2 regions of the Arcicella sp. GW821-FHT09D11 genome follow, and region 1 is predicted to be linked to the other one. Evidence: riboswitches for the same ligand, from Rfam matches in the RefSeq annotation. Region 1 holds a riboswitch; the other holds the start of a gene.
What was found. Region 1 has a riboswitch for cobalamin ahead of AC07N0_RS03055 (TonB-dependent receptor plug domain-containing protein). Riboswitches for the same ligand answer to the same signal wherever they lie in the genome.

Region 1 (16,342 bases):
TAATAGAGCCATTGTTATCAAAGAAATTACCTCTATTTACTACAAAAACACCAGTATCATAAGGTTGAGAAGGTTCAGGATCAGAGGTTGAATTACAAGCATTTAATGACAAGAACAACGTGCTTGCCACTAATGAGCGAACGATAATAGAATTAAATTGCATTGTTTTAATGGATTAAAAATTGAAAAAAAATATTTTTTTGATTTCGGCTTTCGGTCGTCGGCTTTCAGTATTCAAGCGAAAGTATTAATACTGACAGCCGATATCTGACATCCGATGACCCATTAACGAAAGCCTATCAGATGCTAAATATTAAAAACTAACCCCAGTGAAAAGCCTCGCCCGGGCATGGCTTTTTTCTTTACACTTGGATATACAGTATCAGTTAGGTTATTCATTTGAAAAAGCAAATTAGCTTGTGTTTTTCCTACTTGAATTTTCCCTGAAATGGTAGCGTTCAACATAAAATAAGGAGGGAAAGGGCGACCTGAATGATCAAAAGTGATATAACGTTCGGAGTTATACAAACCTTGAAAATTTAATGTCCAGTTCCCTTTGCCTACATAGGCAGTCCCCGAAACGGTATGCAGGGGTACATAAATCATTTGTTTACCAATAATATCTTCTGTATACGCAGCATACATTTTTTGTTGAGAGACATGTGTATAAGCATAAGTTGTGGTAATACCCGCCAGTATTTTCCCTTTTAGGTATTTTATATTGCCCGTAACTTCAAGTCCTTTTGTTAATACTTGTTGTAGGTTTTCTACTCGATAAGCGTTGTCAGGATTCCAGTATGTCCAATTATCAATTAAATTATGATAGGCATTCACGCCTAGTGACGTATTAAGCTCTTCAGAAATTACTTGTTTCCAATTAATGCCTACTTCTTTATTGAAACCACTTTCTGGTTGAATATTTGGGTTACCAAGTGTTTTCCAGTAACGCTCATTAAGGGTCGGTAAACGATAACTTCTCGCCACATTACCTGTTACTATTATTTGACTTTTCTTGGCAGAAAGCAATAAGTATTCAATTCCTAGTGAGGGCGTAAAGGGCGCTTGATAACGATTAGAAAATGCTTGACGAAGATTAAATGAAGCCGTTAGCTTATTAGTGAATTGATTACGGATTAATACAAATACGTCTTGACGGTTTTCGGTGATACCTCCTTGTCCGTCGTAACCATCAACGTTTGCTACATAATGTACAAACTCTCCACCTAATTTGATATTTGTGTTCCATAGAGAGTTGGCTTTTTTATAGCTAATTTCATGTTCAACACGAGCAATGTAGCGATCTGTTTCAGAATGGCTAGGTGCTGAAAAATCGCCCGTGCCATAATCAATAATATCTTTTACAAAGCCCATTTTTACATTCGTATTACCGAATTGATATGACGATAAAAAACGTGAAGCCTTGGTTTGGGTAATTTCTCTGAATGCAATTATATCTGGTTGAATACTTAGTTTATTGTCGGTCAACCAAATATTCAAAGAGAGTAAGTTTCCGTTCTGTTGTTTCAGGTATAAATCTTGAATCAAGCCTTTTTGAGCCGTTTCAGAAGGCTCAATCTGATACGTCCTTCCTGCATTATCTGTTCTTTCTTCTTCCGAAAAATGGTTGTTGTTCTTACTTCCATAAAGCAAAGTTTTCCCTGAGAACTGTAAGCCTTTCTTCGACTGATGGACAAACCTTAAGCCTATTTGTTCGCTATAATTATCAAAACTTCCGTATTGACCACCTAGTGTAAGGTTTACGCCAGGCTTTTTCCATTGTGGAACAGAACCTAATAAGATACTTCCACCCACAGCATCAGAACCTACACAAGAAGCCGCCGAACCGTATTGGATAGCCATTTGGTCAAAGCCTAAGAGTGGCACAGTAGAAAAATCTGTTTGCCCAGCCATAGGATTATTGATATTCAGACCGTTCCAAAGCACGGCTGTATGCATGGCAGAAGTGCCTCTGAAAGAAATACTAGTTAACTGACCATTACCATAACTTTTGAACGTAATGGGCGATTGATATTGTAGGAAATCTGCTAAGGTTTGGTATTGAAAACGTGCTAAAGTAGTCGAATCGATTTTTTTAACTTTCAAGCCAGCCATAAAATGCTCGTTTGAAAAGCCTGTTACTTTTACTTCATCAATCTGTCTGGTAGAAATTTCTTGGGCATAGCAATCTAAGGATACAAATATCCCGATGAGCAAAAATATAGGCTTACAACGTAACAAATACGTAAAAATAGCAGACATAACCTGAATAGTTAAGCCTTGACCTACGGAAATAAACCGAAAAAAATGACCAAGAAAGTTTGAAAGAAATAATCGAACGCTCAATGATGCTTATCCTCCGTAAGCAAACGATTAAGAATGATTTAATGGCAGGTCTCCTGACTTGTTTCATCATTACCTTGACCTTCCCAATTTATTTAGTGATTTAGTGACTTAGCGATTTAGTGATTAATAAGCCAATTGATTTTTAGGATTATTTTTGAATTTCTTCATTCACTCAATCATTCATTCACTCAATCACCATTAAACCAGTGGTATCGAAGAATGGTAATAATTGTATTGAAACTTACAGTTGCGGGGACAGTTCAGGACTTAAAACCTGATTCCCTATTAAGCCTTAAACTCATATAGAAACGAGCCTAATGCACCATAAACTGTTGCAAAGGTAGTAGAAAATTTATTTCTATGATATAAAAATCAGATTTAAACTATATAATATTGTTTTTTGAGAATTATTAAATGTTTGAAAATCAATTATTTGATAATTAGTTTATTCCATTAATTTTTTGAGATCCTCCATCTTAATAGGCTTAACTAAATAATTACTAACGATTTCATAGGCTTCCGCTTTTTTAACATCCTCAGGGTCTATCGAACTTGTTACTATATAAATGGTAGTGGCTTTTTCATTAGGAATCTGGATAAACTCATCTAAAAACTGCCAGCCGTCCCATATAGGCATATTCAAATCTAATAAAATTAAATCTGGAAGTTTTCCTCCTCCAATGATAATCGCTCTCAAGCTCTCGTATGCCTCTTTCCCGTTGTGAAAAACTAAAAATCCTTCACAAAAATTTGCAAGTTGCATGATTCTTTTTGTACCAAAAATAAAAATCGGGTCATCATCAATGATGCAAGCAATATTAAATTTTTTCATGTTTAAAATATATACTAAATGTCGTTCCTTTGTTTACTTCACTTATCACCTCTATTTTTCCTCCCATTGCTTCTATCTGATTCTTTGTGATGAATAAACCAATACCACGAGCATCTTTATGCGCATGAAATGTCTTATACATACCAAATAATTTTGCACCATGGCGTTTTAAATCAATACCCAGTCCGTTGTCTTCTACTTTTAAAACAACGTATTCATTATCAATAAAGGTCGATAATTTAACATAACTATCTCTCTCTTCTGTGCTGTACTTTATTGAATTGGTCAAAAAATTTAAAATGATACTATCTAAATAAGCAGGAACAGCCAAAACTCGTTCATCTATACTGATAGTATTTTTAATATTTACGTTTGAATCTTTTGCAAAAGCCGAAACATTTTGAATAGCATTTTCTATCGCATTGTACAGATTAACACTCTTTAAATTGTCAATAATGGTGGTATTCATCAAAACTACTTCATTTAAATGAACGATAGTTTCTTTAAGATTTGTCGATGCAGCTTTTAATAAAGTGATGTAGTCGTTATCCAATAAGGTCGGGTATTCTTCCAATAAAATATCCATCATCATTGAAATATTCCCTGAATGTGACCTTAGGTTATGCGAAACTATATGAGCAAAGTTTTTTAGCCTTTCGTTTTGGTCTTTTGTAACATCCAAAAGAGCTTGAATTTCTGCCTCAGCCTTCTTTTGCTGCGTAATATCTATTATTTGAGAAATAAAATATAATGGTTTACCAGCCTGATCTCTTGCTAAAGAAGCCGCCAAAATAACATGTACAATATTTCCCTTCTTATGGAAATATCGTTTTTGCATGTGATAATATGCTCGCTCACCATTTACTAATTCATTAAGTAAGTGTAAATCAGCTTCTAGGTCTTCAGGATGAGTAATATCCTGAAAAGTTAATGAAAACAACTCTTTCTCTGTATAACCAACAATATTACAAAGTGTTTGATTTACCTTCAACCATCGTCCGTCTGGCTCTAGTAGAGCCATGCCAATAGCAGCATTTTCAAAATTTCCTCTAAAAGATTCCTCACTAATCAACAGCTTCTCTAATGCCTTTTTTCGCTCTGTTACATCATGCATAGCAACAACTGCACCAAATAATTCATTATTGGGCCCTCTGAGCTGAGCGCCAAAAGAAGAAACAATATGTGAAGTGCCATTGATAGAAGAAATCAATATTTCTTGATTTTCTACTTTATGGCCTCTTAAAGTTTTGATAAGGGGTATTTCTTCAGTCGGCAGCGGGTTTCCTTCTAAATCATAAAGTCCATAATATTTTGAAAGTTCGGATGGAGGAACATTGTCTAATGGTAATCCATGCCAACGTTTGGTCGTACTATTGAACAGCGTAAGAGCCCCGTTTTGGTCGCATGCTACAATTCCTACATCAATACTTTCAAGAATCGTTTCTAATAAAGTATGTTTTTCCAGAAGGCTCTGTTCAGTTTTCTTTTGCTCAGTAATATCATCAGTATACATAATCAATCCACCTATGGTATTATTATCATTATACCATGGCTTTACTTCCCATTTGAGCCATTGAACAGTGCCATCTTCTCTGACAAATTTATCTTCGTTTCTTTTGATAGATTTCCCCTTTAGGCATTCTAGATGAATATTTTTCCAATCTTCGCCTATTTCAGGAAAAATCTCATAATGTGTTTTTCCAATTAAGTTGATGCCTTCTAAACGATAATCAGCCCTCCATTTTTCAGAAACTGCCAAATATTTTAAGTTACTATCAAACATTGCTATGGCCGTAGGGGTATGTTCAATAAACACCGTATTTCTTTCAACGATTTGCTTTTGTTCACTAATGTCCGAATGTGTTCCATACATCATCAAGGGTTGCCCATCGCTTGTCCACGTAACTACTTTACCTTTATCGTGTATCCAAACCCAATGCCCATCCTTGTGTTTCATCCTGCATTCACAACGGAAGAATTCTATTTTCTTTTCAAAACAGTCCAGTATCTTTTGATTAGAAATCTTTAGGTCTTCGGGGTGTACTAGGTTTTCCCATGTCTCATGACTTATTGGAGCCAACTCCTCTAGTGTATAGCCAATAATCTCAGCCCAGCGTTCATTATAAACTGTTTCTCCTGTTTGTACATTCCATTCCCACGTACCTACATTAGTACCTTCAATAACACTTTGAAGCTTTTGTTTTTCTTTAAGTATTTCCTCTTTGGCTAATGTCTCTGCATTAATATCTTGAAAAGTACCAAACAGCCTAACGCACTTTCCGTCCAAGAACTCTACTTTACCGATACTCCTGACCCATTTTAGGTGATTATTAGCCGTAATTATTTGTAAGGTTAAATCATATTTTTCTCCGTTTTTAATAGCATTATTTATTGCCTCTATTATTTTTTGTCTATTTTCTCCTTCCTTATAATAATCAATAGCAGTAGTTAAATCGGGCTCACAATCATCATCTACCTCATGTATTGATTTAGTCGTCTTACTCCAATACAGTTTCTGGGTCTGTAAATCCAATTCCCAATAACCTATCATTGCCGCAGTATTACAACGTTCCAGAAATTCCTCTTTTCTTTTTAACTCAGTAATATCTGTATAAGTACAAAGTATTTTAATGTCTTGGGGGCTATCATTCTTAATGGCTATTGCCCTACAGTGAAGCCAGACAGTAGAATCATTTTTATGTTTGAATCTTATAACTTGGTCATACGGTTGATGATGAGTTTGATAATGTGGAAGTTGTAAGAAGTTGTCGGTTAATTCTTTTAAATCATCGGGGAAAATGATGGTTTTCCAAGCAGTTAAATCCAGCGGTATATCTGTAGCCTTATATCCGAGCGTAGCCCAGAACTTAGTATTTATCCATCCGTTATTAGGAGACTCTACATTCAAATACCAAAAGCCATCCAAGGCAAACTCTTGGATAAAGTCAAAAATTGCGATATCACTTTTTATTAGTTCGTATAACTCTTCTTTCAGATTACTCATTTATATTATGATATTTTAAGATCGCTAAAAAAGCAGTAAGGATTAGTCTTTAGCTTTAGTTGTACATTTATCAAACTACCTATTTTTTATGTAGAATGTTTAAATAAATTTTACGGATAAATGAGTCACTATATCTAAACATAATTAACATTTGGTAAATAATGAAATTTTTATCGTAAAAATGAAAAAAATAATAAACTATTACCGCTAAGGATAATAGTTGTATGAAGAGCTATGAGGTTTTGTATACTAATCTTTGTAGATATATTAAATCAAGCTACCCTCTATGTACAAGAAAATTAAGGGCTTTCTTAATTTACATAACATTGCGGTAACATAAACATAACCCAAGCATAATACAAGCGTAATACTGTGGTTAAATAGCCGACCTAATTTTGTGCCATCAAAAAAACAAACCAGTATGATGAGGCACAAATTACTTTACACATTAATTATTCTATTTTCTTCACTTTCATTCACTTTCGCTCAGGAAGGAACTATTCGCGGTACAATCAAAGATGCAGCAAGTAAAGAAGACCTAGTAGGCGCTACTGTTTTCATTGAAGGAATTAACAGAGGAGCTGCCGCTGATATTAACGGATTCTTTTCTTTTAATAAAATTCCAGTTGGAAACTATAAACTTAAAATTTCTTTTGTAGGATATAAAGTAAAAGTTATCGAGAATGTAAAAGTAGTAGAAGGAAGCGTTACTGAAATTAATACTTTTATTGAAGAAGACCAAGCTACTACATTAAATGAAGTAAGAGTAGTCGCTAAAAAACTTACTAACACAGAAGTTTCTGTTATCTCAGAAATTAAAGCTGCTCAACAAATTGTAAGTGGTATTTCAGCCGCTCAAATCGGAAAAACATTAGACCGTACTGCTGCTGAGGTAGTTAAGCGTGTTCCAGGTGTAACCATCTTCGGAGACCGTTTCATTAATATTCGTGGTTTGAACGAACGTTACAACACAGTAATGTTAAATAACGTATTTACACCAAGTATGGAATCGGATGTACGTTCGTTTTCATTTGATGTAATCCCTTCAGGACAAATAGACCGTATTTTAGTATATAAATCTCCAGCAGCTGAATTGCCAGCTGAATTTGCAGGGGGTGTTGTGAAAATCTTCACGAAAAGTATCCCTGATGAAAATTATTTGACTATCGATGTAAGCGGAGGATACCGTGACGGAACAACAGGAAAAGAGTTTTTCCGCCCGCAAACAGGAAAATACTCTTATACAGGTTTTAATAATGGTTTTTCAGATTTGCCTAAGTATTTCCCTACGACAAACGATTTAAAACAAATAGCTACGACAAATCAGGCAGCATTAACGCAGGCTGGACAAATGTTAAGAAATACTTGGACGCCAGAATCTTCAAATGCTATTCCTGATTTACGTTTCTCAATCACGGGTGCTTATAAATTTATTGACAAAGAAGATTTGAAATTGGCAAATATTACGGCTGTTAACTATAGCAACACCCGTACAATATTTGAAATGGCAAGAAGTGATTTTGGTTATTCAGTTGACCAAACGAACGTTGAGACGATTAATGAAGATACAAGATTCAAAGATTTACAATATAATAACTCAATCAGAGCAGGTTTCTTACATAACTGGGCTTTGAGATTGAACGAGAAGCACACATTTGAATTCAAGAACTTGTATAACCAAATGAGTAACGCTCAGTATGTAAACAGAAATGGTTTAGAAAATGGTGGTACTTGGAATATTCGTTCTTTAGATCAAGTATATCGTGGAATTTATACAGGACAGGTTTTGGGTCGTCATAGTTTTAACGATGATAAAACAAAAGTAGACTGGGTAGTTGGATACAATAAATCAAATAGTGACCGACCTGATTATAAGCGTTTTAGATATTCAATTGATGGTGGTAACACGCCAGTATTATTAGTGCCTTTTGGTGCAGCACAAACTGTAAACTTAGGTAGAACAAACATTGTATTAGATGAACACGCTGTTTTAGGAGGAATCAATTTAGTACAGAAATTAACATTAGTAAAAGGTTCGACGCCAGAAGGAAATAAAGAATTAGAATTGAAAGCAGGTGCTTTTTATGAAGATAAAGAACGTACTTTCAAAGCTCGTAACCTTGGTTATGTACGTGCTAATAGTTCATTGTTTGACATTGGTAGCTTACCAATTGAACAAATTTTTGCACTTCAAAATATCAATAGCACAAACGGTGTGAAAATTGATGAGCAAACGAATGCTTCAGATTCATACGATGCAAGTAATAATCAGATAGCAGGTTATGTTTCTGGAAACTATTCTTTTACGAAAAAATTGAACTTAATTGCTGGTGTACGTGTAGAGAAGAACGTTCAAAAATTAAACAGTTACGACATCAGTAGAAATACGCCAGTAAATTATAAACGTGACCTGACAAATATCTTACCATCAGCTAATTTAACGTATAATTTCTCTGAAAAAGCCTTATTACGTCTTGCTTACGGTAAAACATTGAATCGCCCTGAATTTCGTGAAGTTGCACCATTCTCTTTCTATGATTTTGTAAACAACCGCGTAATAACAGGTAATCCTACATTGAACAACGCAGAGATTGATAACTACGATTTCCGTTATGAATTCTACCCAACTCCTGCTGAAGTAATCTCAATTGCAGCGTTCTATAAGAACTTTAAAAATCCAATTGAAGTAATTTTTGATGGTGTTAACAATGCCAACTTAACTTTTGGAAATGCTGAAAGTGCTTATAGTGCTGGTTTTGAGATTGAAGTGAAAAAATCGTTAGATAAATTAACAGCATCACCATTATTAAGTAAAATAAACCTAGTATTCAACGGAGCATTTATTTATAGCCGTGTGAAACTTGGTGCTGCTTCGCAAAACCAGTCAGACAATCGCCCATTACAAGGACAGTCTCCTTATATCATCAATGCAGGTATCAACTATAATGATGCTAAAAAGAACACACAGATTAGCTTATTATTCAACGTAATCGGTAAGCGTATCTATGCGGTAGGTAACTCATTTGCAGCAGGTTATCCAGACTGGTACGAGATGCCAAGAAATGTAGTTGACTTTACATTCTCTAAAGAAATTGCAAAAAATCTTATGCTGAAAGGCGGTATTACAGATATACTGAACCAAAGAAACTTAATTATTCAGGACGGAAACAAGGATAATACATTTGATAGTAATGTCGATCAGATTATACAAGCTTATTCTCCGGGAAGAACTTACTCTTTAGGATTGGTTTATACGCTTAGAAAAAATTAATAACCCATAGATACATTTCAATTTCTAAAACATTTTTTTCTTAATCTAAAAATTAAATCAATGAAATTTTTAAACATGAAAGCTACTCGAATTATTGCTTTGTTGCTATCAATGGCGACGGTATTTCAGGCTTGTAAAGACGATACAGCTGAAGTTGTTCCTTTACCTACTATTTCAGTTTCAGGAACTTTGGCTGGTGTTCCAGGAGCAACAGTTCAATTAAAAGCTTCAATCAATGCTCCAGGTGGTGTTAAATCTGTAGTAGTATTGAAAAATGGTGCTGCTTTTGATACAAAAACAGGTACAGGTGAAAAAACACTTGATTATACAAAAGATTATGTAATTGATAACGTGTCTGCTGGTACGGTTGTAAACTTTACTGTTCAAGTAACAGACCAATCAAATCAAGTATCTGCTTTAACTACTATCCCTGTTACAGTTTCGGCAGTACCTGCTCCTACAGTTGTAATCGTTGAAGGTATCATTGAAGGTAACGTAACTTGGACTGCTGACAAAATCTACAAATTGAAGAGCTTTGTACGTGTAGGTCAGGAATCAGTTTTCGGAACAGTTACTAAAACTGGTACATTAACAATCCAACCGGGTACTATCGTTATCGGTGACCGTGCTACTAAAGGTACATTGGTTATTCAAAGAGGAAGTAAAATTATCGCTGAAGGTACTGCTGCTAAGCCTATCATCATGACATCTGAGCGTGCAGTTGGTGAGCGTGAGCCAGGTGACTGGGGTGGATTAGTTATCTGTGGTCGTGCAGTAAACAACTTGCCAGATGTACAAGCTAGCCGTGAACTTGAAGGTGCTTATGGTGCATTCCACGGAGGTACTGATAACGCTGATAACTCAGGTTCATTAAAATATGTACGTATTGAATATGCAGGTATTCCAATCAATCCAAATCAAGAAGTTAACTCATTCACATTTGGTTCAGTAGGTTCAGGTACTACATTAGAATATCTTCAAGCTTCATTTGGTTTGGATGATTCATTCGAATGGTTCGGTGGTAATGTAAATGCTAAATATTTAGTTGCTTACAAAGGTTTAGATGATGATTTTGATATGGACAACGGTTTCTCTGGAAACATTCAGTTCGGTATTTCTGTTCGTGGAGCAACTCAGGCAGATATCTCTGGTTCAAATGGATTTGAAGTTGATAACGATAGTAAAGGTTCAAGCAACACTCCTTATACAGCTGCTACATTGGCTAACATGAGTATCATCGGGCCAAAAGGAAGCTTGACTACTACTATCAGTTCACAATTCCAAAATGGTATGCAGTTACGTCGTAACAACAAATTGAAAGTTTATAATACAGTTGTTACAGGTTTCCCTTACGGTGTTTATATCGATAGCCAATTAGGTGATGCTAAAGGTAATGCTGAAAGAGGTGAGTTAGTACTTAACAACGTAGTATTAGCTGGATTAGAAGCTTGGGGAACAGGTGGTTTCGGTACGAGTGCAGTTTCTGAAAAAGAACAAGGTGGTGCTTTAGCTGATATCTTAATCGGTGGTCAGAAGCCTTCAGCTTGGTTTGCTGCTCAGACTGGTAACAAAATATTAGCTACTTCTTCAACTGTTGGTTTAAGCCCTTCTTTATTCTTAACTGGTCGTCCTACATTTACTTTAGCTACTGGTTCTAGTTTATTAGGTGTTAATCTACCAACTACTTTACCTGCATTCTTTGTTAAAACTGACTACGTTGGTGCATTCAAAGATACAGACTGGACAGCAGGCTGGACAGAATTTAACCCACAAGGTATTACTTACGTTAAATAAAAATACTTAGTACAATTCAATACTTCAGTCTGTATATTTTTTAAAATATCAGACTGAAGTTTATTAAGATTGCATCAACTACCAATATGAAAAACATACTTATCATTCTTTCTGTTTTTGTGTTGCTTTTTTCTTGTAACTCAAAAAAATATCAAGCGAGTGAATACTTTTCTAGTACCGAACAAGATACACTTTTAACAAACATCATTACTTATATCTACTTACCTGCACCGGGTGCTGATAATACCACAAAATTTGAAACACGTTTCAGAAGTTTCTATGTAAAAGCCTTACCTTTTTTTAAAATCCAAAATTATTATCAAACAGAAGATGGTTGGAATTACGTTTTTTTAATTCGTCCAGTATCATCTAGCCCAGTATTCAGACGAGGAGTATTGGCAAAATTCAAGTTGAAAGAAGGTTCATTAATGCCCGAATCTTTTGAAGAAATCATTAACACGCCTCATTTAACAGAAGAAATTGTGAAAGAGCGAGGAGGCTTTTTATTCAGAGAATTAATTAAAGATGGGAACGTAGATAAATACCTACCCATGAAACAATATATAGAATGGCCCGACGACCATTTGCAATACAACAAAGCTACTCATGAGTGGGTAACTGTCAAGCCTTACTAAGGTTTTCTCTCCGTTGAGAAACGGGGAGAAAGTCCGAAATGGATTTTCATATTGGTGTAATTATGCAAAAGCCGAAGCGTATCGCTTCGGCTTTTCTATTGTTTAGCCAAGGTATAATTATAAAGCTCTGCCACTCTAACGGTATGGAAAGGAGGAATTTCGTCTTCTAACCCTAATCGCCAATTGACACTGTTTAATAATTCTATGAAATAAGCGTTGTCAGCATATACCTTCCTTAAATTTCTTCTAGACAAAGCTATTAGCTCTCCGTCTGCTTCTTTACTAAAGTAATAAAGTTGTGTAGATATGTCGTTACTGATGTCTAAACGATAAATGTATATACCGTCGCTGTTTATTATTTCATAGGATTTATTCCCTACGAAACGCCAATCTTTATCACCTTTATGGTAACCAAAAGCATTTTTAAAATTGTAAATACTGCTAGTATCATTTTGTACTTTAACACTGCTATATCTTTCCTTAAAAATACCCGAGTTGGTTACACTAAGTTTATGACTTCCAAAGTCGCGAGCAGTTAGATAAATACCATCTTGTGCGGTGCTTTCCAGATAGCAGAAACAGCATAAAATACAGTATATCTTTTTCATTTTGTAATAGTTTTGTGCTATACAAAAATCAGATTTAGATATTAATACATGATTAATGGTATGTTAAATGAAAGTTATCATTATTAAGTTTTGTGGCTTATATTCTTAAAAATCAAATGAACACTAGAAAACATGATGGTATAAACTAAACTTTATGCTTTAATTTTGAGTTGCAATAAAACCAATAGCACCATAAAATCCGTAAATATTAAAACCATTAAAAAAATAGCGAATGAACCCCAATATTATTAAGATTCAATCAGCAATAGAGCCCATCCGTCAACAAATTACTTCACATTCAGTTTACAAACACATCCATGAATTAGAAGATTTACAGCTTTTTATGCAAAACCATGTTTTTGCAGTGTGGGATTTTATGTCTTTACTCAAAGGCCTACAACGCCATCTTACTTGCGTAGATATTCCTTGGGTTCCTGTGGGTAATGCAAGTACTCGTTTTTTAATCAATGAAATTGTGATTTGTGAAGAAAGCGACACTGATACCGAAGGTAATACGATGAGCCATTTTGAGCTTTATTTAAAAGCAATGGCACAGGCAGGGGCAAACACAGCACAAATCAATCAGTTCATTCAGTTAATCACTCAGAAAACACCAGTACTGGAAGCATTGGCAGCGGTAGAAGTATCTGAAAGCATTCTTCAGTTTGTAGCCTTTACGTTTGAAGTAATCAACACACAAAAGCCACACATCATGGCAGCCGTATTTACTTTTGGTCGTGAAGATTTAATCCCTGATATGTTCGTGTCGATGGTGAAAGACTTGAATCAAAGTATGCCTGAAAGGATTTCGATATTCAATTATTATTTAGAAAGACACATTGAAGTAGATGGCGACCATCACAGTCATTTGGCATTAAAAATGGTTGAAGAACTTTGTGGGGATGATGCCGAAAAATGGCAAGAAGCCGAAGCATATTCTCTAAAATCATTAGAAGTAAGAAACCAACTTTGGAATGGAGTAGAAGCAAAAGTTAAAGAGCTTGAAAATAGTCTGTAAAGGCTTGAATCGTATATAACAAAATAAAACCTCATCCGCAGCTGCAACTTTGGATGAGGTTTTTGTATTTATTCAGTTATACTTAATTTTGAGAGCGACTAATTTACTTAAGTAATGAATACAATTTAAGTAACGTTTTTTTTTGTTGTAAATAACTGATAATTAATGGTTTGTAATGATGTAGTGACGGCGGACTATTCACCAATCACTATTTACTAATCACTACTTATCCCACCATACCTTAGTCGTAAATAAGTCTGGACCTTGGCGTGTAATGGCGTCTTTGAAATTAGGATTGATTCCTAGTTCACTTAAAGGATAACGCAAACGACGTGGAATAACTCCTCCAGTTTCATTGCCTGCATAATTCACAGGCGTTAGTTGTGGATAACCAGTTCTTCTCCAGTCAGACCAAGCTTCAATATGGTTAAGCGTTGAAGCATGAAGTAAATAAAGTTCTGTATGGATAGCCTTTATTTTATCTTCTAAGCTACCACTTTCAGGATAAGTATTCAAGGCAGCATAAGCACTTACATCGCTTGCTGTAAGCGTACTTCCTACTACTGAAAGCTGATTGATGCCAGCACTTTGCCCGTCTACAAACGCTGTTTTTGCTGAACCAGTTGCCCAACCTCTTTCAATCGCCTCTGCTTTTAAGAGTTGAGCCTCCGCATAGGTCATATAAATCCAAGGAGCAGCTAGGCTCATTAAACTACTGCTTGGACGAGAATAATTATTAAGATTTTTCTCATCCAAAGTATTCAAGATAATAGCATCCGTAGCATTAGGTAAGCCTCTTTGGTTTTCGATGGTTCTATCACCACTTCTCAAACTTGAAATAACTGCTAAACGAGGGTCTTTACGAGCCTTCATAAGGTCGATAAAAGTTTTACCCCATTGTACACCCGCATTGTTCAAATTAGCAATGTTCTGACCACTTGGCCCAAGTACCCAAGAGTTAGGGTTCGAGTTAATCATCGCACCAGTATTATCAAATTTAAGGGCAATGGTTTCGCTGTTGTTAGCAATCAAACCACCATCTATCGCTTTTTTAACCCACGACTGTGCCGATGCGACATCTACTTTTTGCAATCTCATTGCCAAACGTAACATCAATGTATTGGCAGCACGTTTCCATTTATCCAAATCACCCGAATAAAGGTAGTCTGCTGTTTTAGGGATGTAAGATGTAGCATTAAATGCTTTGCCTGCTTCGTCCAATTCTTTCAGCATATCAAAATAGATGTCTTTCTGAGCATCGTATTTTGGAGAAAAATTGCCATCTAAAAATGCTTTTCCTGCTTCTGAATAGGGAATATCACCATAAAGGTCGGTTAGTCTGGCCATTTCCATTACTTTCAAGATTCTAGCCATCGACAATACGTTGACGTACTTAGTATCCTTTTTGGCAATATCAATTACATTGACCAAGCTTTTTACCGCATTGGGGTAAGAATAGTCAAAGAATGAGGTAAAGTTATTAGAGCCAGAGTTATAAAAACTCCCTCCATAGAACGTTACATCAATGGATGACATCTGTTGTACAAAGCAAGCAGCGAAACCAAAATTGATACGCCAAGCTTTGCTAGAGGCATCGCTAGAACCAGCAATAAATAATTCTGATTCTCCTAATAAATAATCAATGGGTACGGTTGATGGCGTATTAGGGTTGACATTAATTACTTCAAAATCTTTCGTACAAGCTCCCATTGATAAGATGAGAGAAGCGAATATTGTTATTTTTTTTAACATAATTGTATATTATATTAATTGAATTTTAGCTAAAAAGAATGATACTGTTGATTAAAACTTCAAGTTTAAATTCATCCCAAACGACCTTGTTGAAGGTGTTCCAGCAAACTCTAATCCTTGGGCATTCCCGTTGTTATAAGTAGACTCTGGGTCAATGATTGGCGTTTTCTTCATCAAGATTGCTAAGTTTCTACCCACGATAGAAATCGATGCTCCTTTGAATGGCAACTTGTTTAGGTATTTGCTTGGGATACTATATTCCAATACAATTTGTCTTAACTTAATAAAGTCAGATTGATAAACAAATGGTGTAGCAATACTACTATACAATCCGCTGTAATAGGCCTGTGCTTGTGCTTTTACCGTATTGGGTTCACCCGATTGCGTAACGCCGACACCCACTAAGCCACCTTCGCGACCTTGCAAGGTTTCTTTGGCTAAACCAAAACGATAAGCCAAGGCACTTGTACCAGAATAAATGTAGCCACCGAACTTGCCGTCAAACAAAACACTTAGCGTAATACCTTTGAAAGAGAAAGAGTTGTTTAAACCTAACGTATATGGCGAAACCCCTGTGCCAAAGTTTTTCAAGTCGCCTTGCATTGGATAGCCTTGTGCATTGTAAACGATGTTACCGCTAGCATCTCTTTTGAAATCATATCCTTGAATTTGGCTATAAGGCAAACCAATCGTTTGTTGAACAAAAGTAGCACCCGGTCTCGACTGGTCAACACGTAATGTATTTAAGTTGCCGTATAAGCTCAACACCTCACTTTTGTTGTACCCCATATTGAAAGACGCATCCCACGAGAAGTCTTTAGACTTAGCAATAGCCACTCCTAGCAATAATTCAATACCGCTGTTTTGAATAGCACCAACGTTGAATAAAGCACTGTTGTAACCCGAAGCACCAGAGATAGTAGCCGCTACGATATCATTTGTCGTTTTTCTGTTATAAACGGCTAAATCAATATTGACTTTATTTCTGAATAATTTTGCTTCAAGTCCTAATTCAGATGCCGTTGATGTCAAGGGCTGTAAGTTTGAATTAGGTACGCGGTTTGAACTCACTTGTGCTATCGGAG
Region 2 (16,342 bases), on a different contig from region 1:
TCGGCTCAATTATTTATCAACGAAAAGGCTTATGAGCTAAAAAACCTATCTGTCAAATTCGATTATTTTACCCAAGTGGCCAATACGTTATATCTGATTGAGAATCCAGACTTTTTAAGAATCATTACTTTTTTCAAGCAGAATAACCATAAAATCCTGGTTCATCATACCAAGTTTGAAGAATTCCAACAGAATATTCTCAACAAACTTGAACATAAAATACAGGTAAATTATTCTTATATCAGACCTGCAACGCCTGCCCAAATTGAAGCAAAGGCTTTTGATACAAGTCAGCAAAAAATTATTTACCTGTCTGATTCAGAAGACTATATTTCAATTACACCTGTAATAAAATACGGGAATACAGAAGTGCCAATTCTTTCCAAAAAACAAATTTATGTAAGTGATTTCAATGAGAATATTTTTCTGTTGGAAAGAGACCAAGAAGCAGAAGTCCAATTTACAGCCAATTTATTGAAGCAACATCAAGCCTTTGAAGAACAGCTTGACCATGAATATCTTTATTTACATAGAGGACAGTTTTTAGATGAAGGTTGGTTTTTGGATGCTTTTGAAGAATGGCAAAGCCAAGGCATTACTATTTTGGGCTTTAATGAGCTCAAAGAAAATAAGCGAAATTACAATAAAATAAGGGTATCGGTCAGTGTAACGAGTGGTATTCATTGGTTTGAAACCGAACTCTCTGTGCGTTATGGAAAACAACAGGTTTCTTTAAAACAACTGCAAAAATCTGTTAGAAATAGGACTAAATACGTACAATTGGGTGATGGAACTTTAGGTATTTTACCAACAGAATGGATACGACAATTCACAGAATATTTTCAGGAAGGCATTATTGTTGAAGAAAAGATTCGGGTTCCGAAGAGCAATTTTTCTGAAATAGCAAGGATGTATGAAGAAGAGTTTTTGGCAGATGAAGTAAAACGGGAACTGACGATTTATGCTGAAAAACTAAAGACCTTTAAACAGATTGAGCGTGTAGAGATTCCGAAAGAGCTTAATGCAACGCTAAGAGATTATCAAAAGGAAGGATTGAACTGGTTAAACTTTCTGGATGAATTTGGCTTTGGAGGGTGTTTAGCAGATGATATGGGTTTAGGGAAAACGATTCAGATTATCGCTTTTATTTTATCTCAACGCAATAAAAATGTACAAAATACTAACTTGATTGTAGTCCCTACGTCTTTGATATTCAATTGGGAGGCTGAAGTAGCAAAATTTGCTCCTTCTATTAAAATACTAAGTGTTTATGGGAGTAACAGAATAAAAAACACGAAGAGTTTTGATAATTATGAAATCATTCTGACATCTTACGGTACACTATTATCAGATGTTGGTTTCTTGAAAAAGTATCATTTCAATTATGTTTTTCTGGATGAATCTCAAGCGATAAAGAACCCAACCTCACAGCGTTATCAAGCGGCTTGCCTTTTGTCTTCTCGTAATAAAATCGTACTGACAGGTACGCCGATAGAAAACAATACTTTTGATTTATTCGGTCAGCTTTCGTTCGCTTGTCCAGGTTTATTAGGAAGTCGTCAGCATTTTAAAGACCATTATTCTATGCCGATTGATAAGTTCAAAGACCAGAAAAGAGCAAAGCAATTACAGCAGAAAATCAATCCTTTTATTTTACGGAGGACTAAGAAACAAGTTGCCCAAGAATTACCCGAGAAAACAGAAGTGGTAGTTTATTGCGAAATGGGCGCACAACAAAGAAAAGTGTACGATGCTTATGAGAAGGAGTTCAGAAATTTTTTGAATAATCAGATAGAAGGAGATATACCCAAAGAAAGTATGCATATTTTAACAGGTTTAACTAAACTCCGTCAAATTTGCGATTCGCCTGCTTTGTTAAGCGAAGATGAATTTTATGGGAATGAATCTGCTAAAATAGAAGCGTTGTTGGAAGAAATAGAGAATAAATCTCCCGAACATAAAATATTAGTATTCTCGCAATTTGTAAAGATGCTTGAATTAATTAGAAAGGAATTAATAAAACGAGGCATCTCTTTTGAATATTTAACGGGCGAAACTAAAAATAGAGCGGATAAAGTAAATGAATTTCAGGAAAACGAAGGCGTAAGGGTATTTCTGATTAGCTTAAAAGCAGGAGGAACAGGGTTGAATTTAACCGAAGCCGATTATGTGTATTTAGTTGACCCTTGGTGGAATCCAGCAGTTGAAAATCAAGCAATTGACCGTTGTTATAGAATTGGACAAAAGAAAAATGTAGTGGCTGTCAGACTAATTTGTCCGAATACTATCGAAGAAAAAATCATGCTGTTGCAAGCCTCTAAAAATGATTTAGTCAACGATTTAATCAAGACAGATGTATCCATGTTGAAATCTTTGACGAAAGATGATTTGTTAAACTTGGTAAGGGGAAAATAGTAGGAGTGGAATAGTATTCCGCCTATTTCTCACATTTAATAATAGATAAAAATGAAGGAATTAGCTATTAATCTTGATGAAATAATAATTAAGCCGATTACTAATCAAGCAGATTTTGAGAGGGCATCTACATTAATTGATGCTTTAGTCGATGCTGACCTTATTGAAGATGAAGCGACGAGAAATAAAGCCTTAGATATTTTAGATGCAATATCAGTTTTGGCATTAGATTATGAGAAAAAGCATTTCCCAATAGAGAAGCTTGAACCAATTGAATCAATCAAGCAAAGAATAGAAATGCTTAATCTTTCTCAAAAAGAAATTGCAAAATATTTTGGGGGAGAAAATAGAGTTTCAGAGGTGCTTAATAGAAAAAGACCTCTTACTTTAAAAATGGTAAAAAACCTTTATCATGGTTTGGGGATTCCAGCAGAAGTTCTTTTAGCATAAAAACAAAATAAGGCGAGATAAAATCTCGCCCTACAGTTTTAACAAACACCCTCTTTTACTTTTTCTCTTAAAAGCTCAGTAGCTTTAATCATATTTTTTAAGGCTAATTCTGTTTCTGCCCAGCGACGAGTCTTCAAGCCACAGTCTGGATTTACCCATAAATTTCTAGCAGGAATATTCACCAAGGCTTTTTCTAACAGAGCAAGCATTTCATCTGTTTCGGGTACTCTTGGCGAGTGAATATCGTACACCCCTGGTCCGATTTCATTTGGATATTTAAAGTCAACAAAGGCATCCAATAGCTCCATTTGTGAACGAGAAGTCTCAATCGTAATCACATCGGCATCCATATCGGCTATGTGCTTGATGATGTCATTAAACTCAGAATAACACATGTGCGTATGAATCTGGGTTTCATCTTTTACGCCCGAAGCACTTAAACGAAAAGCTTCTACAGCCCATTGAAGGTAGTATTCCCAATCGGCACGACGCAATGGCAATCCTTCACGAATAGCAGGTTCATCAATTTGAATAACTTTAATACCTGCTTTTTCTAAATCTAATACTTCATCCCGAATCGCCATCGCAATTTGGAAGGCTGTGGTTTTTCGTGCTTGATCATCTCTTACAAAAGACCATTGTAAAATAGTAATTGGTCCAGTAAGCATGCCCTTCATCAACTTTTCTGTTTTAGATTGTGCAAATTCCGACCAACGGACTGTCATAGCAACTGGGCGTTCTACGTCACCATAAATAATAGGAGGCTTTACACAGCGACTACCATAACTTTGTACCCATCCATTTTGCGAAAACACATACCCTGATAATTGTTCGCCGAAATATTCTACCATATCATTGCGTTCAAACTCCCCATGAACTAACACATCTAAGCCAATTTCTTCTTGCCAACGGATAGACTTTTCAATTGCTATCGCAATTTGTGCATCATATTCTTCTTGAGAAATAATTCCTTTTTTAAGGTTTGCTCTCAATACACGTACATCATCTGTTTGTGGAAATGAACCAATGGTTGTTGTCGGAAAGAGAGGCAATTTTAAGGTTTCTAACTGCAAAGCCTGACGAACCGCAAAAGGACTTGGTCTATGAGCATCTTGTTCTGTTAAAGCTGCCATCCTAGCTTTTACCTGTGGTTTATGAATCAAGGCTGAATCTTTTCTGCTTTGAATAGCCTTTTGATTTTCAGCGAAATGTTGTGCAAACAAAGGTGCGGACGCTGGCTCAGAAAGCTTTCTTAATACATTTACTTCGGTCAATTTTTGTTTAGCAAATGCCATCCAATTTTTGATTTCTGGCGTAAGGACTTCCTCATTTTGTTCTAAATCCAAATCGCAAGGACTGTGTAATAATGAACAAGAAGGTGCAATCATTACTCTTTCTTGCCCTAATATATCAATTGCTTTTTGAATCAATGTCAATGATTTAGCATAATCGTTCTTCCAAATATTACGACCATCCACTACACCAAGCGAGAGGATTTTTTTCGTTTTGGCAAAATCGGTTTGCTCAAAAATATCCTGTAACTGCGAAGGGCAACGAACTAAGTCAAGATGCAAGGCATCAATATCTAAGCTGGTAGCTACATAAATGTTTTCGCCAGTACATTCAAAATATGTGGCTACCAATATATTTAAGTTCGGAACTGCCTTTTTGATTTTTTGGTAGGCTTGTTGGAAGGCTATTTGTTCATTTTCTGTCAAATCCAACGTCAAGCAAGGTTCATCTAGTTGTATCCATTTTGCTCCACGTATTGCCAATTCTTGTAGAATATCAATATAAACAGGCAATAGTTTTTCTAATAAATCTATTCTATCAAAGCCCGCTTCCTTTTCTTTTCCTAATAGGAGGAAAGAAACGGGCCCAATCAAGGCGGGTTTTGTAATAAATCCCATTTGCTTGGCATCTTCAAAATCGACGATTATTTTATCAGAATATCTTTTAAAATGTTGATTTTTAGTGAATTCAGGAACGATATAATGATAATTTGTATCAAACCATTTGGTCATTTCCATGGCTTTAATATCGAGACCGTCACGTTGTACGCCCCTTGCCATCGCAAAATAAATATCTAATTCACGGTTGGTTTGTCCGTCCACCAAAGCATGGTAACGCTCAGGAATAGCCCCGACCAACAAAGCAGTGTCGAGCATGTGGTCGTATAAAGAGAAATCATTTGAAGGAATCAATGCTATTCCTGCCTCTTGTTGAAGTTGCCAATTCTCTCTTTTGATTTGGCGACCAATGCGAAGTAATTCGTCTTTGGTAGATTTTCCTGCCCAAAATTGCTCGCAAGCACGTTTTAATTCTCTTTTGCTACCGATACGGGGGTAACCTAAATTGTGTGTAAACATAGTAATTGTTGTTTTAAGGTTCGTGCCTTATCAGATTTTGATAAAGCATTTTGACGTATTCTACAACACGCCGAATGGAACTGAAAACACCACACCGTCATGCATAAAGCATAAGCACACGCTGATTCATTGCTGAAACAGAGTAATATTCGACAAGTATTTTATAAAAATCAATGCGTGAACTAAGCCCTATCTCGTGAGGGAATAGTCATTGAGAAGGTAGGCAAGTCTCCTGACTTGTAACATTTTCTTCACCCTTCTCATTCTTTGAAAAGAACAATGGGCAAAACGGAAGAAAAATCGTTTCTGCTCGAAACCGTTACTTACAGTAGCACGTCTGTTCGTGATTCTCACACGATTCCTTTTTAATTTATGGCGAAAGATTATTCACTTTCCCTTAAAACCAACCTCCTGATTGACGGGTGTTTACTGAGTTACTGAGCAAAGGTATTAATGATAAAAATATGATAGATATATTATCCTTATTTATTTAAATATTTGGATAATTTAATAATTATATATCTTTTTAATAGATAAAAAATACAATAAAATTGTAAAATTTAAACAAAATATCTTTTTATTTTTTCTTCCTTGATTATAAGTTTGTCACTCCATTAAAATAGCTGTCATTGGTGATAGATATTAAGACAGTGTTACGAAAAAATCATGTTTTGATAACAATGCCTTTACTTTCTGGAAATCTTACGTGAATAACTTGCGCCCTCAATTAAAAAGCAAATCCTTACTTTTCTTTTTTTATTACAATTTAATTATATTGTGATTAAATATGAAAATTCCATTTACAACACAACTAAAAATGAACACAAAACCTTTTTTTAAGACCCAATCAACGTTGATTCTTGGTGTCTTAGTTGGGGCGACAGTTGGCATTGCTGCTAGTCCAACTTTTGCCAACAATGTTTCCCTTCTCACAATCAATAAATCTTATACTTATGAAAAAACACTACTAAAGAAAGCTCTTAAAGAGATTACAGTAAAAGGTAGAGTGATTGATGCTAAAACCAAAGAGCCTTTGGCAGGATGTAATATTCTGGTAAAAGATAGCAAACGTGGGGTGAATGCAGATGCCAATGGTAACTTCAGTATTATTGCGGACGAAAATGCAACGTTAGTATTCACATTTGTTGGGTATGAAAAACAAGAAGTAGCTATTGCAGGGAAAAGTACAATTGAGGTAGCGTTGGTATCTACTGCATCAGACTTAGCACAGGTAGTAGTAATTGGTTACGGAAGTTCAACGAAAAAAGATATTACAGGGTCGGTGAAGTCACTGAAAAGTGCAGAATTTAACCAAGGGATTATAAACTCTCCTGAACAACTTTTACAAGGTAAAGTATCGGGCGTAAATGTTACCTCTGCCAGTGGTGAACCCGGAGGAGTACAAAGTATCAGTGTTCGTGGGCCAGGTGGTGTAAGAACAGGAAGTACACCACTTTTTGTGGTAGATGGTTTGGCTTTAGATAACTCTAGTACTGGTGGAGCAACAAACCCTCTTAACTTTTTGAACCCTCAAGATATTGAATCAATAGATGTGTTAAAAGATGCTTCGGCAACGGCTATTTATGGTTCAAGAGGTGCAAATGGGGTAATCTTGATTAGTACTAAAAAAGGAAAAGCAGGCTTTTCTTCTTTCAATTATTCTACTAGTTATGGTTTCTCTACGATGGCGAGAGCTTTACCTGTTTTCTCAGCAGATGAATACCGTAAACAAGTACCTGCTGTAGGCGGTGTGCTAGAAGACTTGAAAGCATCAACCGATTGGCAAAAAGAAATTTCAAGAACAGCCCTTACTAAAAACCATAATATTTCATTAGGTGGTGGTGCTGATAAGCTTACTTATTATGCTTCGTTTGGGATTCAAAATCAAGAAGGTATCTTGAAAAACAATCAGTTAGATCGTTATACGGGTCGTATTAATGTAACACAAAAATTATTAGACGACCGTATCAGCATTGATGTAAACTTAAACGCTACTAATACTAATAACGAACGCCCTCCAATCACAGGTATTATTGGTACTGCTATTTCTACCAATCCTACTTATCCTGCTTACGACGATAAAGGTCAACCTTATTCTTATGTGAATGGCGTAAACCCATTAACTACTTTGAAGTTGGAGAAAGACGTTACTTCTATTACACGTATCATCGGAAATATTTCTCCTTCTATCAAAATCATTGATGGTTTAGTATATAAATTGAATTTCGGGATTGATAATTCAAGCTCATCTCGTGATTTACAATCATTGGCAAGTGCTGTACCTTTGCAAGATGGTCGTTTAGAGACAATCAACATTAATAATACTAACCGTTTGATTGAAAACTATTTGACTTATACAAAAGCCATTAAAGACCATAGTTTCTCAGCTTTAGTAGGACATTCGTATCAAAAATTCATGTTCCGCGGACGTTCTTATAGCATTAACAAATTTCCAATTTCAGACATCGAGCCTATCTATAATCCAGGATTAGGACAAGACCTTACGTTGGCAAATAATAAGCCAACAGGTTATGCGACTAATGATGAACTACAGTCGTTTTTCTCAAGAGTAAATTATCAATTTAAAGACAAATATTTATTAACAGCTACGTTAAGGGTAGATGGTTCTTCAAAATTTGGAGCAAACAATAAATATGGTGTTTTCCCTTCTTTCTCAGCAGGTTGGAGAATCTCTGAAGAAGAATTCTTGAAAGGTTCTGCGTTGAGTAATTTAAAAGTAAGAGCAGGTTGGGGACGTACTGGTAACCAAGAAATTCCTTCAAAAATTACTCAGGCTAGATTTACTTCAGTGGTTTCTGCGGGGACTTCTTATCCATTAACTGAAACTGGAGCATATCCTGCAGGAACGTCTTATACTAGATTAGCCAACCCAAATATTCAATGGGAACAATCAACACAAACAGATATCGGTATTGATTTTGGCTTCTTAAATGGTGCTTTGACGGGTACAATTGATGCTTTCAATAAAGTATCTGGAGATATTCTCTTAGAAGTGATTCCTGCTGACCCAGTTCAGCCTGCAGGTACATTCTGGACGAATGTAAACAATATGACAATTACCAATAAAGGGTTAGAATTAGAATTGAACTACCGTCGTGCTTCAGCAAGTGGTTTTACTTATGAAGTAGGTGGAAACATTACTTTTATTGATAACGTTGTTAAAAACTCTCCTTACTCAGTTATCGCTTCGGGTTCTGCCTCTGGTTCTGGTTTGACTTCGGCTACTATTAATGGTTATGTGAGTGGCCAACCAATAGGTACGTTCTTCTTGAAAGAATTTACAGGATTTGATGATAAAGGAATCAGTACTTTCCGTGACGTAGATGGCGATGGAATCGTAACTGACAAAGACCGTATTGCAGCAGGAAGTGCTTTGCCAACCAAACAATTTAACTTCTTTGGTCGTGCGAACTACAAAGGTTTTGACTTGTCGATTAACTTCAATGGTGTTGCTGGTAACAAAGTGTATGATAATACAGCTAATGCCAATTTCTATAAGTTAAGACTATCAAAAGGAATTAACACCACAGCCGAAGCCATTGCTTCAAGCAACGAATCTGTCAATAACTCCGCTCCAGTTTCTACAAGATACTTGAAAGACGGTGCTTTCCTTCGTTTGAATAACTTGACTTTAGGATATAATGTAAACACTAAAGCATTGGGTATTAACAAATGGGTATCTACATTAAGACTTTCGGTAACAGGTCAGAACCTAGCAGTATTTACAAAATACGATGGCTATGACCCTGAAGTAAATACAGACAGAACTGTTAATGGTATTACTTCTTACGGAATCGACTATTTAAGTTATCCAAAAGCTAGATCAGTTATTTTTGGCTTAAACATTTCATTTTAATTGACAGAACAGTTATCTGAAAGCAGTTAACGGTTATCTGTTCAATCTTTGGATTATGTGATGATTGAGAATAATTCATTTTCAAATCTTCAAATCACCAAATTTTCAAATTACAAATCGTCGAAATCATGAAAAAGAAAATATATGTACTATTGGCCCTCATGGGTCTTTTAACCATTGAAAGTTGTACCAATCTAGAAGAAGTAGTATTGGATGAGTCTTTCACGTCAAATCTTTCGGATAAACAAGCTGCTGATGGAATTATTGCTCCTGTGTACGCAAGGCTTCCAGATATTTTCCTACATACCAACTACTTCGCAATCCAAGAAATCTCTACAGACGAGGCAATTTTGCCATATCGTGGGGGTACAGACTGGGGTGATAATGGTATCTATTTAGCACTACATGCTCATACCCAAACAAGTACTGACCCTAATTTAAGATCCACTTGGAACTTTATATTACAGGGAATGTCGCGTGCTATTACGGCAATCAATACACTGCCAAGTTCAAAAGACCCAATTGCTAAAACCTATTTGGCAGAAGCAAGAGGTATGAGAGCTTACTATTCAATGTTGACGCTTGATTTATTTGGCTTAGTATTCGTAAAAGATGACATTGGCGAAAACTCTACTATTTTAAGAGGAGACAAAGCCGTTGAATACATCAAAAGTGAATTATTAGCTGTTGAGCCAAGTCTAGAAACATCTGTAGGACCAGGACGATTAACAAAAGGGGCTGTTTGGGGATTATTGACAAGACTTTATTTGAACGCTGCGGTTTATCGTGATCCTTATGCGGCAACGATTACTTTCAAAAATGAAGATTTGGATAAAGTAATTGAATATTCTGATAAAATTATTTCTTCTGGTCAATACCAATTATCAAATGATTATTTCTCAATCTTCAATTCAGATAATCATACGAACAAAGAATTAATTTTTGCCGTTGATCAACGTGCAGAGCTGAACGGACATAACCGTTTGGCATATTTCTCTCTTTCTGGAGACCAATTTCCACTGCCTGCCTATCCGAATGCTAACGGAACAGATGGTCCAGGGATTACTTCTGACTATTACCGTACTTGGGTGAATGCTTATGCTCCACAAGACCCAACTGTTGACCCTAGATTTTACAAACAAAATTTGTCTATCTATTCAAACCCTGCGGATTCATGTGTTGCGGCTGAGAACTTTAATATCAATCGTGGTATTTTAAGAGGACAACAGTATGGTTTGATTCGTAAAAATGGTGTTTTCTTGAAGTGTGCTGATGGAAAGATGAAAGTGGGTAAATTAGTTTATGATACTAGAAATAAGCCAACGTTAGCGGTAGATTTCACAGAGAAAATAGACTTTACTACTGAAGGAAGTAATTATAACACTGGTTACAGAGTAGAAAAATATGAATTCAGTAAGAAATCTGTAAGTGGTAGAAATTTCGGTGAGGCCGATATTAGCATTGTGCGTTTGGCCGATGTTTATTTGATGAGAGCCGAAGCAAAATTGCGTAAAAGTAATGATGTGGCTAGTGCATTATCAGATGTAAATATGATTAGAGCAGCCAGAACGTCGTCTAAGGTAGCTCCAGCACTTAGTGCCATGTCATTGGATATCTTATACCGTGAAAGAGGATTTGAGCTTTATTGGGAAATGCATCGCCGTACAGATATGATTCGTTTTGGTAAATTCGAAGATAAATGGACAGAGAAAATAAATACTGATAGAAACAAAAGACTCTTCCCAATTCCGCAAACTGCGATTGACGGGGCTTCAAATATTCCAGGATATTTAACTCAGAATCCGAGTTATTAATCACATAAAAAAGGTTGAGATGAAAGTCTCAACCTTTTTTATGTTAACTGTTTTTCGCCATTTTCGCCCTCACCTTACTGAGAAATTCAGCAGAAATGCCAAGGTACGAAGCGATATAATGTTGAGCTACACGCTGAGGAATCTTTGGATACTTTTTCAGGAAATCAGCATATCGCTCATAAGCAGTTTGGGCAATGGAATTGATTAACCTACTTTGTGTTGCCGACAAGTTTTTCTGTACCAACAATCTAAACTGCCTTTCAAATCGAGGAGCTTTCGTTAATAAATCCTCTTTTTTATCAGGTGTCAATACAAAAATCTCACAGTCTTCTAAAGCTTCTATAAACAGGTCAGAAGGTTTTTGCTCATGAAAACTAGCAATATCACTTACCCACCAATCTTCAATGGCAAATTGTAAGATTACTTCAAAGCCATTTTTATCGATATAATACTTCCGCATACAGCCTTTTATGATAAAAGCTTCGAAATTACAAATTTCACCTTCTTGTAATAAAAAGGTCTTTTTCTTAATGGTTTTATATTGAAGATGTTCATTGAAAATGTGTAATTCTTCTTCCGAAAACGCTACATTTTTACAAACATTCTTATTGATTTGTTCGAAATAAGTACTTTGAGGAGCTTGTGAATTCATGTTGTACTACAACTTTTAAGTTTTTTGAAAGATTTAGATTATCCTCAAAAATACTACTATTTTCTAATTATCTTATCCAAATCGCTCTACATCAAAAGCTTTCATATCAATGCTTGTAGGCTGTTCATTCACTAATTCTGCTACTAATTTGCCCGTTGCTGGTCCCAAACTCAAACCCATCATCGAATGCCCTGTGGCAATTACTACATTTTTATGTTTCTTCGTTTTGCCAATATAGGGTAGCCCATCTGCTGAACAAGGACGATATCCATACCATATTTTATCATTACTAGGCATCGGAATATCAAAATCAGGAAGGAAATCTTTCACCGATTTTAAGATGCCTTCAACTCTATGATACTGTGGTGGCGTTTTAGTAGAAACCACTTCCATCGTACCTCCAAATCGAATTTTATTGCCATCCATTGGCGTTAAAGCTACTCGCCCTTCTGCCAAGATGATAGGATGATTTATTTTATAAGGGGAATTCTCTAACGTAATGGAATAGCCACGTCCCGGTACTAACGGCAAACTCACCTCTACCATTGCTGCCAATTCTCTGCTCCATGAGCCTGTAGCAATTACAAAACTGTCGGCTTCATAAGCTTGTTGTTGGGTGATTACTTTCGTGATGTTCCCATTGTTTTTTTCAAAGCGTATTACCTCTTCATTTGCTTTGAATACTACACCTTTGCTTGTTAAATCCTGTAGTAATACACGCATCAACTTATCTGGGTACAAGTGGGCATCACACTTAAAAAATAATGCACCAAGACCATTAATTTTAGCTTGTGGTTCAAGGCTTTGTAATTCGTCATAATTCAATAAAGTAACGTCTAAGCCTAATTCCTGTGCTTTCTCAACGGTGTGATGTGCATGGGCTTGTACGCCTTCTGTCTGGAATACTTCTAGCATTCCTTTGTGTTCATAGGCAAAATCAAAGTGAGGTAAACAAGCCCATTCGGCAAATTCGTGTTGGCTCAATAAAGAAATATCTCTCAAGGGAATAGCCGAAGCTGCTACATTTTTTTCAGTCGCACTCTTCATGAATTTCCAACCCCAATCTATCAAAGCAGGGTTCAAAGATGGTTTTACATAAAACGGACTTTTAGGATTCAGCATCCATTTTAACCCTTGCCAAATAATGCCAGGTGCTGCCAAAGGAATAAAGTGGCTTGGACAAACATAGCCTGCGTTGCCGTAGGAGCAATTATCCGAAAAATCACCTTTGTCGATAACCGTTACCTGATTACCAGCTTTTTGTAAATAATATGCTGTACTTAAACCAATAATTCCACCTCCGATTACTACTACACTTTTCATATCTTAAATATTAATTGCTTACTTGAATTTGTAAAATCGCCAATTTGTTTTAAAATCTTTGCTCAAAGATTGTTTTGTGAGAATAGCCCTGACCATTTCAACGGGCAACGAGTTTTCCTGCATAATGCTATCATGAAATTGCTTGTAAGACATTTTTCCTGTATCAACTAATTCGCTTTTCAAGGCCTTAAATTGTAACCCTCCAATCATGTAGGCAATTTGATACAGTGGGTCATACCCACCTACAAATGAACGCCTTACTTCGCCTTCTGCATTGGCTTTTTCATGTCCAACTCGGTCGATTAAAAAATCGATACATTGCTGTGGTGTCCAATTACCCGTATGATAATTAAGCGAGAAAATGATTCTTGCACAACGGTGCATCCGCCAGAATAGCATGCCTATTTTATCTTCTGGTATCTTTGGGAAATTCATGTCATACAATATCAATTCCCAATATAATGCCCATCCTTCCATCCAAAATGGCGTATCAAACTGACGATACGTTTTGTATCTATTCAGCATAAAATACTGTAACGAGTGTCCTGCAATTAATTCATGATGTACAGTTGCTCTTGAAAAATGAGGATTATTGCCACGCATACTCATTAACTTCTGGTCTTCAGTCATAGTATTGGTTGGATAGGAGATAATGAATTCTTCACCACCCAAGAAAAAGGGAGCAATGAGTTGTCTTTCGGGCGACATCATGCTCATTCGCCATGCTTCTTCTGCCAACGCTGGAATGCTTATTAATTGATTTTTCTTTAGGAAGTCAACCGATTCATTGTATAACCTCATCATTTCTTGGGGCTGTTGAGAAGGTTGTACATACTTAGTTTTTACATATTCCAAGGCGGCTTTCCAGTTGTCTCCAAAGCCAAGTTCTTTGCTTGCCTTGAGCATTTCGGCATCACACCAAGCAAATTCTTTATTGGCAATATCAACTAATTCTTCAGGAGAATAAGGAATCATTTCAAGCTGTAATCGGCGGGCGATTTCTTCTTTCCCAATCGGATTACCAACAATACCACTAGCATCTACTTTTTGCGTAGAAAGGTTTTTGCCTTTCTTTTGAAAATTAGTAGCATACACTTTTAATAGCGAATCTAACTGAGCATAAGGTTGGGGCATCCACCAAGTAAATAAAGGATCATAGCCCTGATAAAAGCCATAAACTGACTTAATAGCTTTCTGTAAATTTGTAGTAATGCCTGCTCCCCGTTTTCCTAAGTTGTTGGTTAAAGAGGTGTCTTTAGCCAATTTAGTGTTCAGTAAAACGAGTTGCTTGGCTATTTCATTAAACTGAAATGCCAATTTAGGAGCATCTAAAGGTGTTCCTCTTCTTCTTATTTTTTCTACGGCATATAGGCTGTCAGCAAAAGGAAACCATTTCTTCAAGGAGTCATATTCTTTCTCTTCAATCGTAAATTGATAATATTCTTCATCCAGATTCCTTTTGAATAAGACGTAGTCTACTTTAGTACCAGTATTTAATTGATTAAAATTGAGTTTTGATAATTGGCTTTGATAGTCACCAATAAGTTTTTTTAGGCGTTCTCTTCGTTCAGGGGAATTTTCAACAAAGTAAAATCTGGAAAGTATGCCTTTGTCAGCATAATATTGAGCCATTACATTGTTTACTTCACTGCTTTGTTGATACAAATCTGTTGTAGAGATTTGAGCAAAAACGATTGATTGATAGGTCATTATCAAGAACCCTATCAAAAAAAGTCTGTGCTGTAATAGTCGATATTTTTTCATTTGTTGCTCAAATTATGGGTTCCCACTTATGACAAGTAAAAGTATAATTTTATAATGATTTGAAGTACATACATTTTATCAATACATACTTTAATATTAACTTAATGTCAAAGAAAAAGCCCTGCATCATAACGACACAAGGCTGAATTACAAATTGAAAGCAAAGAGGGTTCTAAACTTTTATTTTAACCAATTTAGATAGTCCTTTAGAGGCTCTCCATTGGTCATTTCCACCGAGAACATTCTGAATTGTATACTTCTTAACATCAGATTTCACTAATTGTTTAGACCACTCTACCCTTGCTTGTGAAATACCACCAGCTTCTCTAGAGTCATATTCTGCATAAAAAGCTGTTTTCTCGGCATTTGTTTTATGCCAATTGTGCCATCCTTCTGGCTTAATAATGTTCGACATTTCACAACATAAAAAAACCGTTTTGGCATAATCTCGCCAAGGTCTTCCTAAATAATAAGTAGCTGCTGGAGCGCTTCCTGTCAAAGTACAGCGATTGAAAACAAACCCATAAGATTGATCTTGGGGTGTTGATGCTGCTGTAAAAAAGCCCGCATCTAATTTGCCATTTAGTTGGCAATGGTCGAAAAATGCAATGGCCCAACCAAAAATAAAATCAACAGTGCCTTCAATATAACAGTTTTTATAGTATTGTCTGGTTCCAGCACGTTTTGGATATAAGGTATCTTGAAAGCCTAGAAAGCGACAATTGATAAAACGAGCTTTGTCACCATCTACAAGCATTGCTACTGCTTGTCCAACTGGCCCTGCCGTATTAGCAAAGGTGATGTTTACGGCAGTGAAATTATCTGCCACAATTCTCGTAGATGCCGATGTTGTAGTCGTGATTTTTATACCATCTGCCCCTAACTTACCAGAGAAATCATCAAAAGCTAAAATAGTTTGTGATGCACTCTCACCCACTAGCGTTACCATGTTTTTGGTTGAATCTAGCACTATTTTCTCTTTATAAGTCCCATTTTTAACAAAAATAACAACAGGATTACTATTATGAAGGGGAACAGCATCAAAAGCCTCTTGAATGCTTTTAAAATCACCAGTGCCATCTTTTGCCACCGTTAATTGTTTGGCAGGTGAAGCCAATAGTCCCGTGCTTACCATACAGCATAAGCAAAGGAAAATGTATTTTAAATGTGACATGTCTAAATGTTAAGAATACAGTTCTTCATGAAATGGGTAAACTATCAGGAAGCTTTATATCCTTTATTTAATTTTTGAAGAATAATTGTTTTTGGTTAAGCTTTGTTTTACAAAATTATAGAATTTTATCAATAAAAAATATAATATAAAAAATATTTTATAGTTAAGATATTACTCATTATTTAAGAAACATAATGCTTAGAACATCACGGTAAAGGATTTTGAAAATTTGTAAGTGCATGGTGGGCTTAAAACAAAAGAAGACTCCTAATGAATTAGAAGTCTTCTTTTGTTGAATATGAATGTTTTTTGTTAAATTGTAATCGCTTATATACTAAATAGTTATGGCCGAATCAATTTATTTTACCAATGTATACCTTTCAACTACTTACGACGCCAAAAGTAAGAGAATAAGGGTTCGTCCTACAGAGGGGCAGAAGGTGCCCGTATTGTGGGTTAGTTGTTCAAGAAAACAGCGAAATCAAATGCAACTTGGCACAGTTT

Region 2: another riboswitch for cobalamin. It lies ahead of metE (5-methyltetrahydropteroyltriglutamate--homocysteine S-methyltransferase); the one in region 1 lies ahead of AC07N0_RS03055 (TonB-dependent receptor plug domain-containing protein).

Annotation. Positions count from the first base shown of each region.
Region 1 is NZ_JBWKOV010000001.1:726,085-742,426, reverse strand. It holds gene AC07N0_RS03060 (YncE family protein) at 1-163, opposite strand, end outside; gene AC07N0_RS03055 (TonB-dependent receptor plug domain-containing protein) at 307-2,259, opposite strand; cobalamin riboswitch at 2,370-2,685, opposite strand; gene AC07N0_RS03050 (response regulator) at 2,789-3,175, opposite strand; gene AC07N0_RS03045 (PAS domain S-box protein) at 3,162-6,179, opposite strand; gene AC07N0_RS03040 (TonB-dependent receptor) at 6,601-9,450, shown strand; gene AC07N0_RS03035 (beta-helix domain-containing protein) at 9,511-11,244, shown strand; gene AC07N0_RS03030 (hypothetical protein) at 11,331-11,879, shown strand; gene AC07N0_RS03025 (hypothetical protein) at 11,975-12,487, opposite strand; gene AC07N0_RS03020 (DUF3050 domain-containing protein) at 12,720-13,505, shown strand; gene AC07N0_RS03015 (SusD/RagB family nutrient-binding outer membrane lipoprotein) at 13,728-15,257, opposite strand; gene AC07N0_RS03010 (SusC/RagA family TonB-linked outer membrane protein) at 15,309-16,342, opposite strand, start outside.
Region 2 is NZ_JBWKOV010000010.1:86,838-103,179, reverse strand. It holds gene AC07N0_RS20540 (DEAD/DEAH box helicase) at 1-2,415, shown strand, start outside; gene AC07N0_RS20535 (helix-turn-helix domain-containing protein) at 2,467-2,865, shown strand; gene metE (5-methyltetrahydropteroyltriglutamate--homocysteine S-methyltransferase) at 2,904-5,234, opposite strand; cobalamin riboswitch at 5,440-5,657, opposite strand; gene AC07N0_RS20525 (SusC/RagA family TonB-linked outer membrane protein) at 6,022-9,111, shown strand; gene AC07N0_RS20520 (RagB/SusD family nutrient uptake outer membrane protein) at 9,240-10,925, shown strand; gene AC07N0_RS20515 (Crp/Fnr family transcriptional regulator) at 10,969-11,577, opposite strand; gene AC07N0_RS20510 (NAD(P)/FAD-dependent oxidoreductase) at 11,650-12,900, opposite strand; gene AC07N0_RS20505 (DUF885 family protein) at 12,919-14,664, opposite strand; gene AC07N0_RS20500 (pectinesterase family protein) at 14,837-15,838, opposite strand; gene AC07N0_RS20495 (hypothetical protein) at 16,183-16,342, shown strand, end outside.